3 regions of the Plantactinospora sonchi genome follow, and region 1 is predicted to be linked to each of the others. Evidence: riboswitches for the same ligand, from Rfam matches in the RefSeq annotation. Region 1 holds a riboswitch; each other region holds the start of a gene.
What was found. Region 1 has a riboswitch for cobalamin ahead of metE (5-methyltetrahydropteroyltriglutamate--homocysteine S-methyltransferase). Riboswitches for the same ligand answer to the same signal wherever they lie in the genome.

Region 1 (5,413 bases):
GGGTCGGTCGAGCGGGGCCACCAGCCACCGTCCAGCAGGGTTCGGCGGGAGCCGGTCGGCTCCATCCGCAGTCGGGGAGTGGACGGTGGCGTCGGCGAGTGCGTCGGGGCGCGGCTCGCGGGGATTGTCTGTGTCATGGCAGGCCCTTCACGCCCGTCGCCGCGAGAAGACGCGGCGAGGGCTGCGGTGGGAAGGAGGTGGAGCAGGGCGTCGGCTGTGCGCAGGGTGCGGGTCAGTGGTGCTGCCGACGGGACAGGCGGCGCAGTTGGGTGATGCGGGCGGCACCGACCACCATGGTCAGGATCGCGGCGCCGACACCGGCGATCAGCATGGCCAGGGCCGTCGGCAGGGTCCCGTGCATCCACAGGAAGGTGACCTCGACACTCTGCGTGTTCTGCAGCATGAAGACGATGAGCACCACGCAGATGAGCGCGGCGACGCAGATCCCGACCCAGGCGGCGCCGGTACGGGTGTGCGGCAGCCGGGTGGTCGGCGACGGCGGGGCGCCCGGAGGCCGTGCTGGTGCCGTGGTGCCCGGGTCGGTCGACGTGCTTCCGATGTGGTGCAGGTCGTCGGACATGGCAACCCCCTCTGGGGGTGGGGCCGGTATGGCGGGCACCTCAAGGCTGGGATGTCATCGCTTCCGGAATGACCCCATCGTACGCTTGTTCGGCCCGACATGTCTGGTCTCGGGCGGGTGCACCTGCACCGGGGTTGGTGGCGCGGTCCAGGAGCGGTACCGGGGTGGCACACCGCGAGGCGATGTCCCACCCCGGCCGGGTTCAGCCGCCGCGTACCTCGGCCGCGGCGGCGACGAGGTGCCGCAGTGACGCCTCGACCTCGGGGTAGCCGCGGGTCTTGAGGCCGCAGTCGGGGTTGACCCACAGCCGCTGCGCGGGCACGGCCGCGACCGCCCGGCGCAGTGCCTCGACGACCTCGTCGTGCGACGGCACCCGTGGCGAGTGGATGTCCCACACGCCCGGACCGACGCCGCGGCCGTAGCCGATCTCCGCGAGGTCGTCGAGCACCTCCATCTTCGACCGGGACGCCTCGATGCTGGTGACGTCCGCGTCCAGGGCGTCGATGGCGGTGATCACCTCGCCGAACTCGCTGTAGCAGAGATGGGTGTGGATCTGGGTGTCGTCGGCGACACCGCTGGTCGCCAGCCGGAACGCGCCGACGGCCCAGTCGAGGTACGCCTTCTGGTCCGCCGCGCGCAGTGGCAGCGTCTCCCGCAGCGCGGGCTCGTCGACCTGGATGACCCGGATCCCGGCCCGCTCAAGGTCCTGACACTCGTCGCGCAGGGCAAGGGCGACCTGGTCGGCGGTGTCGGCGAGTGGCTGGTCGGTACGGACGAACGACCAGGCCAGGATGGTGACCGGGCCGGTGAGCATGCCCTTGACCGGCTGGTCGGTCAGCGACTGGGCGTAGCGGGACCACTCGACCGTCATCGGGGCCCGACGGGCGACGTCGGCGTAGATGATCGGCGGGCGGACACAGCGCGAGCCGTAGGACTGCACCCAGCCGTGCCCGGTGGCGGCGAACCCGGCCAACTGCTCGCCGAAGTACTGGACCATGTCGTTGCGTTCCGGCTCGCCGTGCACCAGCACGTCCAGGCCCAGCCGCTCCTGCAACCGGATGACGTGCTCGATCTCGGTACGCATCCGCTGGCGGTAACCGGCGTCGTCGAGTCGGCCGGCCCGATGGTCGGCCCGGGCCCTGCGCAGTTCGTCGGTCTGCGGGAACGAGCCGATGGTGGTGGTCGGCAGTGGTGGCAGGTCGAGCCGGGCCCGCTGGGCGGCGGACCGCTCCGGGTAGGGCCCGCGTCGCCGGTCGGCCGGGGTCAGCGTGGCCAACCGGGACCGTACCGTGGTGTCGCGCCATCCGGCCGGGGCTGCCGGCAGCGGCTCGGGCAGTCGGGCGGCGCCGTCGCGCAGGGCGCGGCTGAGCAGTACGACCTCGTCGACCTTCTGTCGGGCGAACGCGAGCCGCTGACGCAGGTCGGGGTCGAGGCTCGTCTCGCTGGACAGGTCCACCGGCACGTGCAGCAGTGAGCACGACGTCGAGACGGCGACGTGGTCGGCGAGCCCGGTCACGACCGCGCCGGACGCGGTCGCGGTGCGCAGGTCGGTACGCCAGACGTTGCGCCCGTCGACCAGTCCGGCGACGATCGTCCTGCCCCTCAGTGGGCCGGCGCCGGCGAGCCGGGTCAGGTTGCCGGGGCCGCCGGCCACCAGGTCCAGGCCGAGTGCTTCGACCGGTGTGTCGAGCAGGGCGGGCAGTGCGTCGCCGAGTTCGCCGAAGTAGCTGGCCACGAAGATCTTCGGCCGGCGTTCCACGGCGCAGAGTCGGGTGTAGGCGTCGCGTAGCGCGGTGATCCGGGTCGGGTCGCGGTCGGCGACGTAACCGGGCTCGTCCAGTTGCACCCACTCGACGCCGGCGTCGGCCAGCGCCCGCAGGATCTCGGCGTACGTCTCGACCAGGTCGTCCAGCCGGTCGAACGGTTCACCACTCGACGCCGGGGACTTGGCGAGCAACAGGAACGTGGCCGGCCCGACCAGCACGGGGCGCGTACGCACACCGAGGTCGCGGGCTTCGGCGTACTCCGCCAGCGCCTTGGCGGGGTTGGCCGCGAAGACGGTGTCCGGGCCGATCTCCGGGACGAGGTAGTGGTAGTTGGTGTCGAACCACTTCGTCAGCTCCAGGGCCGGCTCGGTGTCCACGCCGCGCGCCATCGCGAAGTAGGTGTCCAGTTCGCTCAGGCCGAGCCGGGTGAAGCGGGTCGGGACCGCACCGACCGCCACGGCGGTGTCGAGCATGTGGTCGTAGTAGGAGAAGGTGTTCGACGGGATCGCGTCCAGGCGCGCGTCACGCAGCGTCTGCCAGACCTCGGCGCGCAGCCCGGCCGCGGTGCGCTCCAGCGCGGCGGCGTCGATGCTGCCCGCCCAGTACGCCTCGACGGCTTTCTTGAGTTCGCGGTTCCCGCCGATGCGCGGGTAGCCGAGCACGGTGCTCTGCCCGAATCCGGTGGTCACAAAGGGTCCTTCCCTCGAAGTGCCCGACGACAGCTGGCGAGGGCACGGGGGAAGGGCACGGCACGACCGCGCTTCCGCCCCTGGCCCTCCCGAGAGGCCGTCGGCGGCGCACACCGTCGGTGTACGCGGTGCGGGCAGGTCTTCGGACTTGTGGGCGCGACCGGACAACCGGTCTCCTACTGGCCGTCGCTTCCCAGACCCCGGATGGGTCCAGTGCTCGATGACGGCGGTCGTTCCCACTCACCGCTGCGGGGCAGTCCCGGACTCACACCGGGTTCCCTCTTACGACGCCCCGACTGGCTGCCGGGGCGAACCAGCACTACCGGACATCGTACGGCGGGCGAGCCGATCCCGGACGGTTCGTCCGACGGTGTCGGGTCCGACACGAGGCCGGTGACCGGCGGGACGGGCCGGCAGCGTGGCGCCACGGCGACCGGTGCGGGTGCTGTCGGAACCGGTGGCGGGTGGGTGCCGGCCCCGGCACACAAAGGTCATCCGGCAGAACCCGAAGTCCCGTGAGGGGGGTTCCGCCGGATGACCGTGGTCCGGGGGTGCCCGGCGCGGGTGGGGGCCGACCGCGTCGACACCCCACCCGCGCTCAGGTCAGCCGGTTCCGCAGGACGCGGTTGGTGTCGTGTTGTTGCCGTTCTTGTAGAGCGTGATGCCGAAGTTGTTGCCGTTGCCGTTCGGACGCGCGGTGAGCGTGCCGCTGCTGCCGCTGACCGACGCGTTCCAGCTGCTCTGCAGGCTCTGGCCGCCGTTGGTGCGGATGGTGACGACCCAGTTGCTGGCACCGCTGACCGAGAAGGTCGTGTTGAACCGGTCGGACCATTCCTCGGCGCGGCTCACGCTGACCGAGCAGCTACCACCGCCACCACCGGGCGGCGTGGTCGTGGGGTTCGGGTTGGGGTTGCCACCGCCACCGCCGCCCTCCCGGACGGTGATGTCGGAGCTTCCCTGGCTCTGGTAGCCCTCGGTGGCCATGATCTGGTAGTAGTGGTTGCCGAGGTTCAGACCGGCGCGGGCCCAGGCGTCGAAGTGGTTGGCGGTGGTGATGGTGCCGCTGCTCCGCTTCTGCTGGCGGACAGACCAGTACTGGTAGAACGTGGCGGTGCCGTCGATCGACGGCTGGTTCACCCGCTGGCTGCGGAGGATGTCGTAGGTGCCGCCGTCGGTGGTGACGGTACCCATCCGGGTGGCGCCGCTGCTCGGGTTGTAGCTGCCGAAGTTCTCGACGATGTAGTACTCGATGAGCGGGTTCCGCGTCCAGCCGTACAGGGCGAGGTAGGTGTTGTTGTTGCCCGGGTTGTAGGTGCCCGAGTAGGTGATCGTCCGGCGGGTTCCGGGGTTCCAGCCCTTGCCGCCGACCCAGTTGTTGGTGCTCCTGCTCCACGAGCTGGAGTACCGGCCGTTCTCGCGCAACACTACGCAGGCGTCGCCGCTGTCCTTCCAGAACGAGAAGAAGAACCCGTTGTGCGTGCCTTCCGTGCTCGAGCAGACCTGCCGGTCCGCCTCGGCCTGGGCGGGGCTGGACACGAGTGCGGTCATTCCGGCGGTGACCAACGCGATGGCGCAGGCACTGCCGATGAGCATCCTGAGGCGTCCGCCGCGTCTGCGGCCCCTGGACTGGACGGGGGGTGCGTTCATGTACTTGCTTCCTCCTCGTGAGGGCTGGCCGGGGCCAGCAGCGCGGCACGACCCGACGGGTGAGCTTTCGGCGGCCGGGGGACGGCCACCGGGGTCGGTGCACATGTCGCGCGGTGGTGGTGGGGCCGGTCGTACTGCACGACGACCGGAGGAGTAGGTCGCGGTGGGTGGCATCGGCGGCGATTGAGGCCCGTCGATGGCGTCAGTATTGGCCCCGCGTCGTTGCCTTGTCAACAACTATCGGAAACGTTGTGGAAACCTGCCCCGGGCCACGGATTTCGGCGTCGGAGACATCCGGCCTGGCCAGTAGTTACGGCGGGTGGGGTCAGGTACGGGGTCGACCTGCCGGAGCTCTGGTAGAAGGATCGGGATCCGCGTCACCGGCTCCGAAAGTTCCGGAGATCTTCCGGACCATGTCGCCCCTGGCGATCCCACCGGGGGTGTCGTCCACCAGGGTGCGCGGGTGTCCGGCCGGCTCAGGACCGCGGCGACGGCCAGCGGCGGGTCACCACCGGGCGGTGGTCACCAGGAGCGGGCGGTCCGGAGGATGGTGTCGCGAACCCGGGTCGCCTCCGGACTGAGTACGGAGTTCACGCGCTCGGCGATGAAGCCGGTGTTGATCGGCGGCTCCTCGGGTTCGAGGAGCGGGACCAGGGCCCCGGTGCGCAGTTCGTCGGCGCACAGGTAGCGCGGCAGGACGGTGACACCCGCGCCCGCCACGGCGGCGGCCA
Region 2 (5,413 bases), on a different contig from region 1:
TCGTCGACAGGCCGGTCGAGATCGACATGGCCGAGCCCTGGCATCGACCCGGCCCGGTGTACGGCGACCCCCGCCTCGCGCCCCAGCGGCTCGGTCAGCAGTCGTTCAAGGCGGTGGTGCTGGGGGCGTACGAGCGCCGCTGTGCCATCACCGGCAACCGGGTCCGGCCCGTGTTGCAGGCGGCCCACATCCGGCCACTCAGCAAGGGCGGTGAGCACCGCCTCGACAATGGTCTGCTGCTCCGGTCGGATGTGCACATCATGTTCGACCAGGGCTACCTGAGTGTCGACCCGAAACACCGCCTGCTGGTCAGCCCTCGACTCCGCAGTGAGTTCGGCAACGGCGACCAGTTCTACGCCAAGGCGGGAAGCGAGATCGCTCTCCCGGAGCGACGGACTGATCGACCGAGCCGCGAGTTCCTGGAATGGCACGCCGACACGGTGTTCAAAGCCGCGTGACCCGGATCCGCCCGGCGAAGGCGGCCAGGGCCAGACTGAAATCACCGCCCCCGCGTCATCCCGGTTCAGCGGGTCACCCCGGTTCGGTGCGTCGGCCAGCGAGGTAGTCGGGCCAGGTGATGCGGCCCCGTTCTCCGGTGTCGGTGGTCAGCGCACCGGAGCGGAACGCCCGACCGAGTCGGCCCGGCACGGGCAGTCGGAGCAGCGGTCGTCGGAGACCCCGGGCGGTCAGCCAGGCTCGGGCGCCGTCCGCGAGGCTCAGCACCTCCGGGCCGCCGTACTCCTCGATGGTCCGGCCGGCCGGTGCGGAGATCCGGCGTACCAGGTGGGCCGCGACGTCGTGGACGTCGACCGGTTGCCCGACGATTTTCGGGTCGACCGGCAGCACCGGGAACCGGGCGAGTCTGGTGAGCGCCTCGTCGAGCAGGTCGTGGAACTGGGTGACCCGCAGGATGGTCCACGGCACCGGCCCGTCCGCCACGATCGCCTCGGCGTCGAGTTTGACCCGGTAGTACGAGAACGGCACCCGGTCGATGCCGACGATCGAGACGTACACCAGATGGCGTACCCCGGCGGTGCCGGCGGCGTCGACCAGCCGGCGGGTGCCGTCGACGTCGACGTGACGGGTGTAACCGCGCTGGTACGGTGCCGAGGCGAGGTGGAGCACGGTGTCGACGTCCGCCAGCGCGGCGGCCAGGCCCTCGCCGGTGGCCAGGTCGGCCCGGACCCGCTCGACCACATCGTCGCCGCCCTTCGGGGTACGGCTCATCGCCCGGGTCGGCCGTCCGGCCCGGACCAGCTCCGGCGTGAGTACCTGGCCGAGCCGCCCGGTCGCCCCGGTCACCAGGATCGTCATCGTTTCCTCCCACCCGTGGTCCGTGGTGCCCAGTCGAGGGTGGCCCGTCCAGCCCGTCGGCGTGGCGGTTCCGCCGATCCACCCGTCGGGGTCGTGATCGTCTCCATGTCGGATGGACGGTGTGTCGCGCGGTGGTGTGACGCGTCGTCGCCGCCGTCGTGTTCGAGGCGGGCCGCCGCACCCCCGGCCTCGACACCCTCCGATCTGGTGATCACGACGACACGCCGACACGACATCTTGGGTGTGACTTTTGGGGCGGCCCTATATATGGTGTCTCACGCAGCTGGTTCGGTCGCCGCTCCACGGCGGCCGAGGCAAGAGGGAACCCGGTGTGAATCCGGGACTGCCCCGCAGCGGTGAGTGGGAACGACCGCCGTCACCACGCACTGGGTCGGCATCCGGTAGTCGCCGGATGCGCCTGGGAAGCGACGGCCAGTAGGTGAACACGGGACCTCCCGTGCCGGCCCACGAGTCCGAAGACCTGCCAGCGCGCCGCGTACCTGTCCGTACGCGGCGGTCCGAGGCCGCGCGGGACGGCCGACGCCACCGACGTACGTGTTCGCGCGTACCCGTCGGCGTCCCCGCGTGCCCGCCGGACCACCTGAAGGCGACGCGCGAGGAGAGAATTGTGACGCTCACCGAGGTCCTGCCGACCGGCCCGGAAGCGGGAGACAGCGAGGTACCCGCCTCCCGGCGCCCGCAGATGCGGGTTCGCAAGCGCAACGGCGACACCGAACCGGTGGACGTCAACAAGATCGTCCGGGCGGTGGAACGTTGGGCGGACGAGCTGACCGACGTCGACCCGCTGCGGGTGGCGACCCGGACCATCAGCGGCCTGTACGACGGGGCGACCACCGCCGAGCTGGACCGGCTCTCCATCCAGACCGCCGCCGAGATGATCGGCGAGGAGCCGCAGTACTCCCGGCTCGCGGCGCGACTACTGGCCGGCTACATCGACAAGGAGGTCCGGGGACAGGGCATCGCCTCGTTCAGCCAGGCGATCCGGCTCGGTCACGAGCACGGGCTGGTCGGTGACGAGACCGCCGAGTTCGTCCGGATCAACGCCCGGAAGCTCGACGACGCCGTCGACCCGGACGCCGACCGGCGGTTCGAGTACTTCGGACTCCGTACGGTCTACGACCGCTACCTGCTGCGTCACCCGACCAGCCGGCTCGTGGTGGAGACCCCGCAGTACTGGCTGCTGCGGGTCGCCTGCGGCCTGTCCCGTACGCCCGGCGAGGCGATCTCCTTCTACCGGCTGATGTCGTCGCTGGCGTACCTGCCCAGCTCGCCGACGCTGTTCAACTCCGGCACCCGGCACACCCAGATGTCCTCCTGCTACCTGGTCGACTCGCCGCGCGACGAACTCGGCTCGATTTACGACCGGTACGCCCAGGTCGCACACCTGTCGAAGTTCGCCGGCGGGATCGGCATCGCCTGGTCCCGGGTCCGGTCCCGGGGCGCGCTGATCCGGGGCACCAACGGCCAGTCCAACGGGATCGTGCCGTTCCTGCGTACCCTCGACGCGTCGGTGGCGGCGGTCAACCAGGGCGGTCGACGCAAGGGTGCGGCCTGCGTCTACCTGGAGCCGTGGCACCCGGACATCGAGGACTTCCTCCAGTTGCGGGACAACACCGGCGAGGACGCCCGGCGTACCCACAACCTCAACCTGGCCAACTGGATCCCGGACGAGTTCATGCGCCGGGTCGAGGCCGACGCGGTGTGGTCGCTCTTCGACCCGGACGAGGTGCCGGAGCTGCCCGACCTGTGGGGCGAGGAGTTCGACGCGGCGTACCGGGCGGCCGAGGAACAGGGCCGGTACGTCCGCCAGGTCCCGGCCCGGGAACTGTACGGCCGGATGATGCGGACCCTGGCCCAGACCGGCAACGGCTGGATGACCTTCAAGGACACCTCGAACCGGCTCTGCAACCAGACCGCGCAACCGGGCAACGTCGTGCACCTGTCGAACCTCTGTACCGAGATCATCGAGGTCTCCAACGACACCGAGACCGCCGTGTGCAACCTCGGCTCGATCAACCTGGCCGCGCACCTCGCCGGCGCCGCGGACGGTGGCGACGGGATCGACTGGGCCCGACTGCGGGACACCGTCCGGACCGCGGTGACCTTCCTGGACCGGGTCATCGACATCAACTACTACCCGAGCCCGCAGGCGGCGGCGAGCAACCCGCGCTGGCGTCCGGTCGGGCTCGGCATGATGGGCCTGCAGGACGTCTTCTTCGCGCTGCGGATGCCGTTCGACTCGGCGGAGGCGAAGGAGTTGTCGACCCGGGTCGCCGAGGAGGTCTACCTGACCGCGCTGGAGACCTCGGCCGGGCTCGCCGAGGAGTTCGGCGCGCACCCGGCGTACGCCGAGACCCGGGTCGCGGCCGGGCAGCTCCAGCCCGACCTGTGGGGGGTGACCGGCGTCCAGACCGAGCGGTGGGCGGCGCTGCGGGACCGGATCGCCGCGCACGGGCTGCGTAACTCGCTGCTGGTGGCGATCGCCCCGACCGCGACCATCGCCTCGATCGCCGGCTGCTACGAGTGCATCGAGCCGCAGGTCTCCAACCTGTTCAAGCGGGAGACCCTCAGCGGGGAGTTCCTGCAGATCAACACGGCGCTGGTCCGGGAACTGAAGGCCCAGGGGCTGTGGACCGAGGAGATCCGGACCGCGATCAAGCGCGCGGACGGCTCGGTGCAGGGCATCGAGGCGCTCCCGGCCGAGCTGCGGGAGCTGTACCGGACCGCCTGGGAGCTGCCGCAGCGGTCGCTGATCGACCTCGCGGCGGCCCGGGCCCCGTACGTGGACCAGTCGCAGTCGCTGAACCTGTTCATGGCGTCCCCGGAGATCGGCCGGCTCAGCTCGATGTACCTGTACGCCTGGAAGTCCGGCCTGAAGACCACGTACTACCTGCGGTCCCGGCCGGCGACCCGGATCCAGCAGGCGACCGTGTCACCGGTCCGGGCCGGCGCCGTCCGGGGACCGCTGGTCACCCTGCCTGTCGCGGGCGCGGACGACGCCGTCGACGCGGCGCTGGCCTGTTCGCTGGAGAACCCCGAGGCCTGCGAAGCCTGCCAGTGACCCGGCGACCGCCGCCTCACCCGACCACCACCGAAAGCGAGACCTGAACCATGCTGCTCGACCCGGGTCTGGACCTGACCCTGCGCCCGATGCGCTATCCGCACTTCTTCGACCGGTACCGCGACGCGATCAAGAACACCTGGACCGTCGAGGAGGTCGACCTGCACAGCGACCTCGCCGACCTGGAGCGGCTCACCCCGGCCGAACGGCACCTGGTCAGCCGGCTGGTCGCGTTCTTCGCCACCGGCGACACGATCGTGGCGAACAACCTGGTGCTCAACCTCTACCAGCACGTCAACTCGCCGGAGGGGCGGCTCTACCTGTCCCGCCAGCTCTTCGAGGAGGCGGTGCACGTCCAGTTCTACCTCAACCTGCTCGACACGTACGTGCCGGACGAGACGGAGCGGTACGCGGCGTTCTCGGCGATCGACAACATCCCGTCGATCCGTCGCAAGGCGGAGTTCTGCTTCCGCTGGATCGACTCGGTCTTCGAACTGCGCAAGCTGGCGAGCCGGGAGGACCGCCGGGCGTTCCTGCTCAACCTGATCTGTTTCGCGGCCTGCATCGAGGGTCTGTTCTTCTACGGCGCCTTCGCGTACGTCTACTTCCTGCGTTCCCGTGGCCTGCTGCACGGGCTCGCCTCCGGCACGAACTGGGTGTTCCGCGACGAGTCGATGCACATGGCGTTCGCCTTCGACGTGGTCGACACGGTCCGCCGGGAGGAGCCGGAGCTCTTCGACGCCGAAATGGAACAGCAGGTCCGGGAGATGCTCGCCGAGGCGGTCGAGTGCGAGGTGCAGTTCGCCGAGGACCTGCTCGGCCAGGGGGTGCCCGGGCTCTCCCTGCCGGACATGCGGGAGTACCTGCAGCACGTCGCGGACCGCCGGCTGGCGCAGTTGGACATCGCGCCGCTCTACGGGTCGGGCAACCCGTTCGCCTTCATGGAGCTGCAGGACGTCCAGGAGCTGTCGAACTTCTTCGAGCGGCGGGTCTCGGCGTACCAGGTCGGGGTGACCG
Region 3 (5,413 bases), on a different contig from region 1:
AGCAGCGGCCCTCCCCAGTGTCCGAAGTCGACGGCCAGGACAACGCCGGAGGTGGTGGTGCACCGGTCGACCGGTAGCGGATCGGCCGACGCCGGGCCGGCTCCGACGACCGGCACCGCCAGCAGGGCCACGAGGCCGGCGGCGACCAGCCGGAGCGGCTGCCACCTGGCGGGCCGCTCCGGCGACAGGGCCACGGGACCGGCGGCCGGCCGGAGTCGCTGCCGCCCGGGACGCGAGCGGGCCTGCGGGGCGCCCATCAGTTCCGTTCCGTCCGGTCCGCGGCCGTCGCGGGCGCCGTCGCGGCATCCGGCGAGGAGGTCGAGGACGAGTCGGTTGCCGTCACCAGGCGGCGACGTCGGCTGGTGGCCAGCACCAGTCCGCCGCCGAGGCCGATCAACGCGGCCGCGAGCCAGCCCAGTCGGCCGATGTCGGCGCCGGTCAGCGCGAGCCCGCCTCCGCTACCGGACGGGTGGTCACCAGGTGGTCCGGAGCCGCCCGGCGCTGGGTCCGGGTCCGGGGTGACGGTGGTGACGTCCCGGTACAGCGTCCCGAACGAGGTGCCGACCGCCCCGCCGAGCGCCTGGACCGAGGCCCGCAGGTCGGAGCCGTCCGGCCCGTCCGAGGCGACGTCGAACCCACCGTCGGGATTCTGCCGCGCCGCCAGGAACGCCCGGGCCCGGCTGACCTGCGCTCCGTAGCGGGACCGGTCGAGGCTGAGACCCTGGATGGCGAGGGCCGCCGAGTTGGTGGAGTTGCCGGCGGCACCCGGGAAACCGCCGTCCGGACGCTGTTGCGCGGCGATCCAGTCCAGCGCCTTGCCGACCGCCGCCGCGTCCTCGTCACCGGGCAGCAGGTCCAGTGCCATCGCGGCGATCGCCGTACTGTCCACATCGGCGTCGCCGGTGTCCGGGATCAGGCTCGGCCACGAGCCGTCCGGGGCCTGCAGCCCGCGCAGGTACGCCACCGGCCCGGCCACCCGCTCGACGTCACCCGCCCGTACCTGGGCCATGATGCCGAGGGACTGGGAGAAGACCGAGGTCGCGTAGGTGTAGTTGCCGGGCCCGGCACAGCTGCGGTCGGTACCGGTGCTGGCCTCGGCGCAGATGGCCGTGCCGAGAGCGTCGATCAGGTCCGTGCCGGCGAATTTCCTGGGGTCGTGACCGGTCGCCTCGGCGAGCAGTGCCAGCTTGCCGATCGAGCCACCGCTGGCGTACGGGGTGCCGACGCCGGTCCAGCCGAGCACACCGCGACCGCTGCCGTCCCGCCCCGAACCGTCGAGGAACCGGAGCATCCGGGCCAGCGCGCCGTCGTCGCCGGTCGCGGCGAGTGCGTACCCGGTGTCGATGGTGAGCCCGAAGTCGGCGAAACCCGATCCGGCCAGCGTCTCGTGGTAGTGCCCGTCGACCAGCCGTACCGGGTCGACAAGGTACGCCACGCCCCGGGTCAGGTCCGGCCCCGGGTCGGCCGGCGGGTTACCCGTCGGTGTGCCGCCGGGGCTGCCGCTCGGGCCCGGGCCGGGCGTGCTCGGCGACGGGCTCGGCGCGGTCGGGTCGTGGACCAGGGTCGCCAGGTCGACGCCGGCCAGTGCCGGTACCGCGAGCACGCTGGCGTACAGGTCGACGTCCGGGGTGAACTCGTCGGGGACGAACCCGCCGCCCTCCTGCTGGCGGGCGGCGAGCCAGGACCGTCCGGGTGCCGCCGCGGCCGGCGCGCCGAGCGCGGTCAGCGCCTGCACGGCGGAGCCGGTGCTGCCGGTGTCCCCGCCCGGCGCGCCGAGGTACGGCGGGAAGCCGCCGTCGGTCATCCGCTGGGCGAGCAGGTAGTCCTTCGCCTTCGCCACCGCCGGTGCGGCATCGGGGACCAGACTCAACGCCTGCGCCACGAAGCCGGTCGTGCCGACCTCCGACTCGCACCAGTCGCCGGGCAGGATCAGTGAACCGGCGAATCCACCGTCGGCGCACTGCAACTGGCGCAGCCGGTCGACGGCCGACACCGGCACCTCGACTCCGGCCCTGGCCAGCGCGAGTACGCCGATCGCCTGCGGCACCGGCGCGGCGATCCCGTGGAAGTCCCCGGGCGCGGTGCAGTTGCCGAGGCTGCCCGCCTCCGCGCAGACGTTGTCCAGCAGCGTGCCGGGCAGGTCGCGGCCCCCGAAGCCGGTGGCGTCCCGACCGACGATCTCGGCGAGCAGGGAGAGCTGGGCCACCGCCGCCGAGTTCGGCGGGGAGCCGGTCCCGTCCGGGTAGGCGTACGTGTCGACGTGCGCGGCCAGGTGGTCGACGACCCGGCGCAGTGCGGCGTCCTGGCTCCCGGCGGCGGCCAACGCGATCCCGACCTGGAAGGTACGGGTGTGGTCGGGGAATCCGCCGACCTCGTTGAAGACGTGGTCGCCGTCGGTCAGCTGGCCCACCAGGTACGCCGCACCCCGGGCCACGGCGTCGCCGGCCGGCGGATCCGACGGCTGCCCGCTCGGGGTCGGCGTGCCGGTCGGTGCGTCGGTCGGGTCACCGCCGCCGGGGCCGGTGGCTCGCACCGAGGCCGGGCTGAAGGACGGCTGACCGCCCGCGCCGCCGATCTCGGTGCCCCCGAAGACCCACGCCTCGACCTCGCCCGGCGCCGGTACGTGGGACAGCGCACCGAGCGGGCTGTACGTCCAGTGCTCCTGACCGGCCGGCGCCAGCCAGTACGACCAGTACGCCGAGGCGGGCGGGGTCTGCGGGCACGCCTCCTGCGCCGGGGTCGGGTACTCCGTCGCGTCGTCGAACTCCGGGTTCCCGATCCGGCAGACGAAGCCGGGACCGTCGTGCACGGTGCCGGTGGTCCGGAATCCCGCCTGGTGCAGCAGTTCCAGGCCGTTGGTGGGGGAGAGGGCGCAGCCGCGTACCACCGGCCCATCCCACGGGCCGAAGTCGACGGCGACGACCGCGCCCCGGGTGGGGGTGCAGTCGCCGACCGGGCCGGCGGATCCGACGAGGTTCACCGGCTCCGCCGCCACCGCGACGGTGAACCCGACCAGGGCGGCCGTCGCGGCCGCCAGGACGGCGACCAGGCCGGCCAGCGACGCCCGTAGCCGACGCCGGACAGACCGCGGCCGACGCCGGGTGGGAACGGGGGTGAGGGGGACGGTAGGGGCGGGAGCGGGGCTCATGACGGGCCTCCTGGAGCGGCGGCCGGAGCGGGATGCTCGGGCCCACCCGGTGGAGACCAGGAGCGCCGATCCCGCGCCGTGGACCTCGACGGCGCTTGCGGTGGTGGTCCAGCGCAGGTAATCCGACTCGTCCGTCGGGTGACGGACCTACGGTTGCGGGCCAGTGCCGGGTTTTGACCGGCTTCCCCTGCGAGTACTGGACGGGTGGAGCGCCGACATCTGAACACAGCGCGGTGTCGCAGGTCAACGCCGGGCACGGCGCCGGGCAGTGTCCACTGTCACTACAGACGGCGGGACCGGTGTGCGCTACCGTCCCTGGGTCACCGCGTGGGGGAATCCGGTGGAAGTCCGGAGCTGACGCGCAACGGTAGGAGACGGTACGAGGCCGGTCCTCGTCGTCCCGAGCCCGAATGCCCTGCGGTGGTGCAGTACTGCGGATCCCGACCACGCGACCGGGCGGCGACCGCCTCCTTCCGCGGTGGCCCAGGGGCACTCCGGCACGGGGCGACTCGTCGACCCCCATCCAGAGGAGTCCGAACGATGACCCGCGGCGTACCCGCCACCCCGTCCCGTACCCCACGGCCGCCACGAACCGGCCGACGACTGTTCACCGCCGGCCTGGCCGGTGTGCTCTGCACGGTGCTGCTCGCCCCGTCCACCGCACGGGCCACCTCCACCCCGACCCAGGTCACCAGCGCGGTGACCAGCGGGGTGGCGTACCTGAAGACCCTGCAACGGGCCGACGGCGGCTTCGCCGGAGCCGGCCTGTCGAACGAGTGGGCGTTCAGCGCGTTCGCCGCCGCCGGGGTCGCCGTCGTCGACCTCACCCCGGGCGGCGACACCAGCCGCGACGCCCGCACCGTCTACCGGGGCCTGCTCGCCGACCCCGCCTGGCCGGGCGCCGCCCCGGTCGCCACCGACTACCAGCGGGCGGTGCTCAACACGTACGCCGCCGGGATCGACCCGGCCCGGGTCTCGGCCGGCCGGAACCTGATCGCGGACGTGGCCTCGTACTGGCAGCCGACCGAACCCGGCTACTGGGGACCGTCGGGCCTGTTCAACGGGACCATCTTCGGCCTGCTCGCCCTCGCCGGGGCGAAGACCAGCACCGGGGCGAGGCGGGTGCCCCAGCGGCTGCTCGACGCGTCGATCAGCGTGGTACGCGCCAACCAGCACACCGACGGGGGCTGGAACTTCGGCAAGGCCGAGGGCAACCCGAGCCAGCTCGCCGCGACCAGCGACATCGACATGACCGGTGCCGCCCTCGCCGCGCTCTGCTCCGGCGGCGTCCCGAACACCGACGCGGCGGTGCAGGCCGGGAAGAACTTCCTCAAGCGGAAACTGGTGAACGCCTCCGGCGCGTTCACCGCCCTGTTCGGGCCGAACGCCAACTCCAACGGCTGGGCGGTCTCCGGGCTGAACGCCTGCGGCTTCCCGAGCCAGGGCACCGAGTTCACCACGACGGCGGGGAAGACCCCGGTCGACTTCCTCCGTACCCTGCAGGTCCTGCCTGGCGGTGGGTTCCGGTACCAGCCGAGCAGCACCGGGGCGACCGCCTACCCGTCGATCGACGCCGTCCGGGCGCTGGCCGGCGGCGGCTTCACCGCCGCGCCGCCCACGCCGGTCACCGCCGGCACCCCCCGCTGGGTCGCCAGCACCGGGTTCACCCCGGGACAGGCCAGCACCGTCGCGGTTGTCGTCGACGCTGGTACGTCGACCGGTCTGCGGGTCTGCGCGGTCCGGGTCACCCCGACCGGCGCCACGACCACGCTCGGCGCGGTCCTCGACGCGGCTGCCGGCGGTGCCGCCGCCCCGGCGGGCTGCGTCACCGGCCACGCCCCCGCCTCCGGCGGCGGTACCGTCACCTCGATCAACGGGGTCGGCAACACCGGCGGTACGAGCTGGCGGTTCGGTGTCGACGGCGGTGCGGAGGCCCCGGCGAACCGGGACAGTGTGGTCAACCTCGGCGACACCGTCTCGCTGCGCTACGGCAGCTGACCCTCGTCCGGCCGACCAGGAAGGTCCCGGCGGGGCGGCGGTTGCCCGTCGTTCCGCCGGGCGCCCGGTGGTCCACGTTCGTTCCGCCGGGCCGGTTTCCGGTGGGTCGGTCGGTCCCGAGGCTCCACGTCCACCGGCGGCGGGGCTACCCGTCCCGGTGCTGGACGATCGACGCGTTGTCGCCGGTCGAGGCGATCCCGCGCAGCTCGCCGTCGACCACGATGGCGCGCGGGCCGTGCGGAGTCGGCTGCGGGCGCTGGTCGGGAC

Region 2: another riboswitch for cobalamin. It lies ahead of V1633_RS31700 (ribonucleoside-diphosphate reductase subunit alpha); the one in region 1 lies ahead of metE (5-methyltetrahydropteroyltriglutamate--homocysteine S-methyltransferase).
Region 3: another riboswitch for cobalamin. It lies ahead of V1633_RS25265 (prenyltransferase/squalene oxidase repeat-containing protein); the one in region 1 lies ahead of metE (5-methyltetrahydropteroyltriglutamate--homocysteine S-methyltransferase).

What each region holds. Positions count from the first base shown of each region.
Region 1 covers NZ_JAZGQK010000006.1:586,896-592,308, forward strand. The annotation lists gene V1633_RS09140 (DUF5994 family protein) at 1-137, opposite strand, end outside; gene V1633_RS09145 (LapA family protein) at 233-580, opposite strand; gene metE (5-methyltetrahydropteroyltriglutamate--homocysteine S-methyltransferase) at 783-3,035, opposite strand; cobalamin riboswitch at 3,152-3,368, opposite strand; gene V1633_RS09155 (glycoside hydrolase family 11 protein) at 3,639-4,628, opposite strand; gene V1633_RS09160 (LysR family transcriptional regulator) at 5,205-5,413, opposite strand, start outside.
Region 2 covers NZ_JAZGQK010000034.1:22,700-28,112, reverse strand. The annotation lists gene V1633_RS31710 (HNH endonuclease) at 1-458, shown strand, start outside; gene V1633_RS31705 (SDR family oxidoreductase) at 532-1,314, opposite strand; cobalamin riboswitch at 1,582-1,817, shown strand; gene V1633_RS31700 (ribonucleoside-diphosphate reductase subunit alpha) at 1,961-4,396, shown strand; gene V1633_RS31695 (ribonucleotide-diphosphate reductase subunit beta) at 4,447-5,413, shown strand, end outside.
Region 3 covers NZ_JAZGQK010000023.1:72,494-77,906, reverse strand. The annotation lists gene V1633_RS25275 (hypothetical protein) at 1-257, opposite strand, end outside; gene V1633_RS25270 (prenyltransferase/squalene oxidase repeat-containing protein) at 257-3,148, opposite strand; cobalamin riboswitch at 3,244-3,384, opposite strand; cobalamin riboswitch at 3,456-3,584, shown strand; gene V1633_RS25265 (prenyltransferase/squalene oxidase repeat-containing protein) at 3,689-5,146, shown strand; gene V1633_RS25260 (hypothetical protein) at 5,292-5,413, opposite strand, start outside.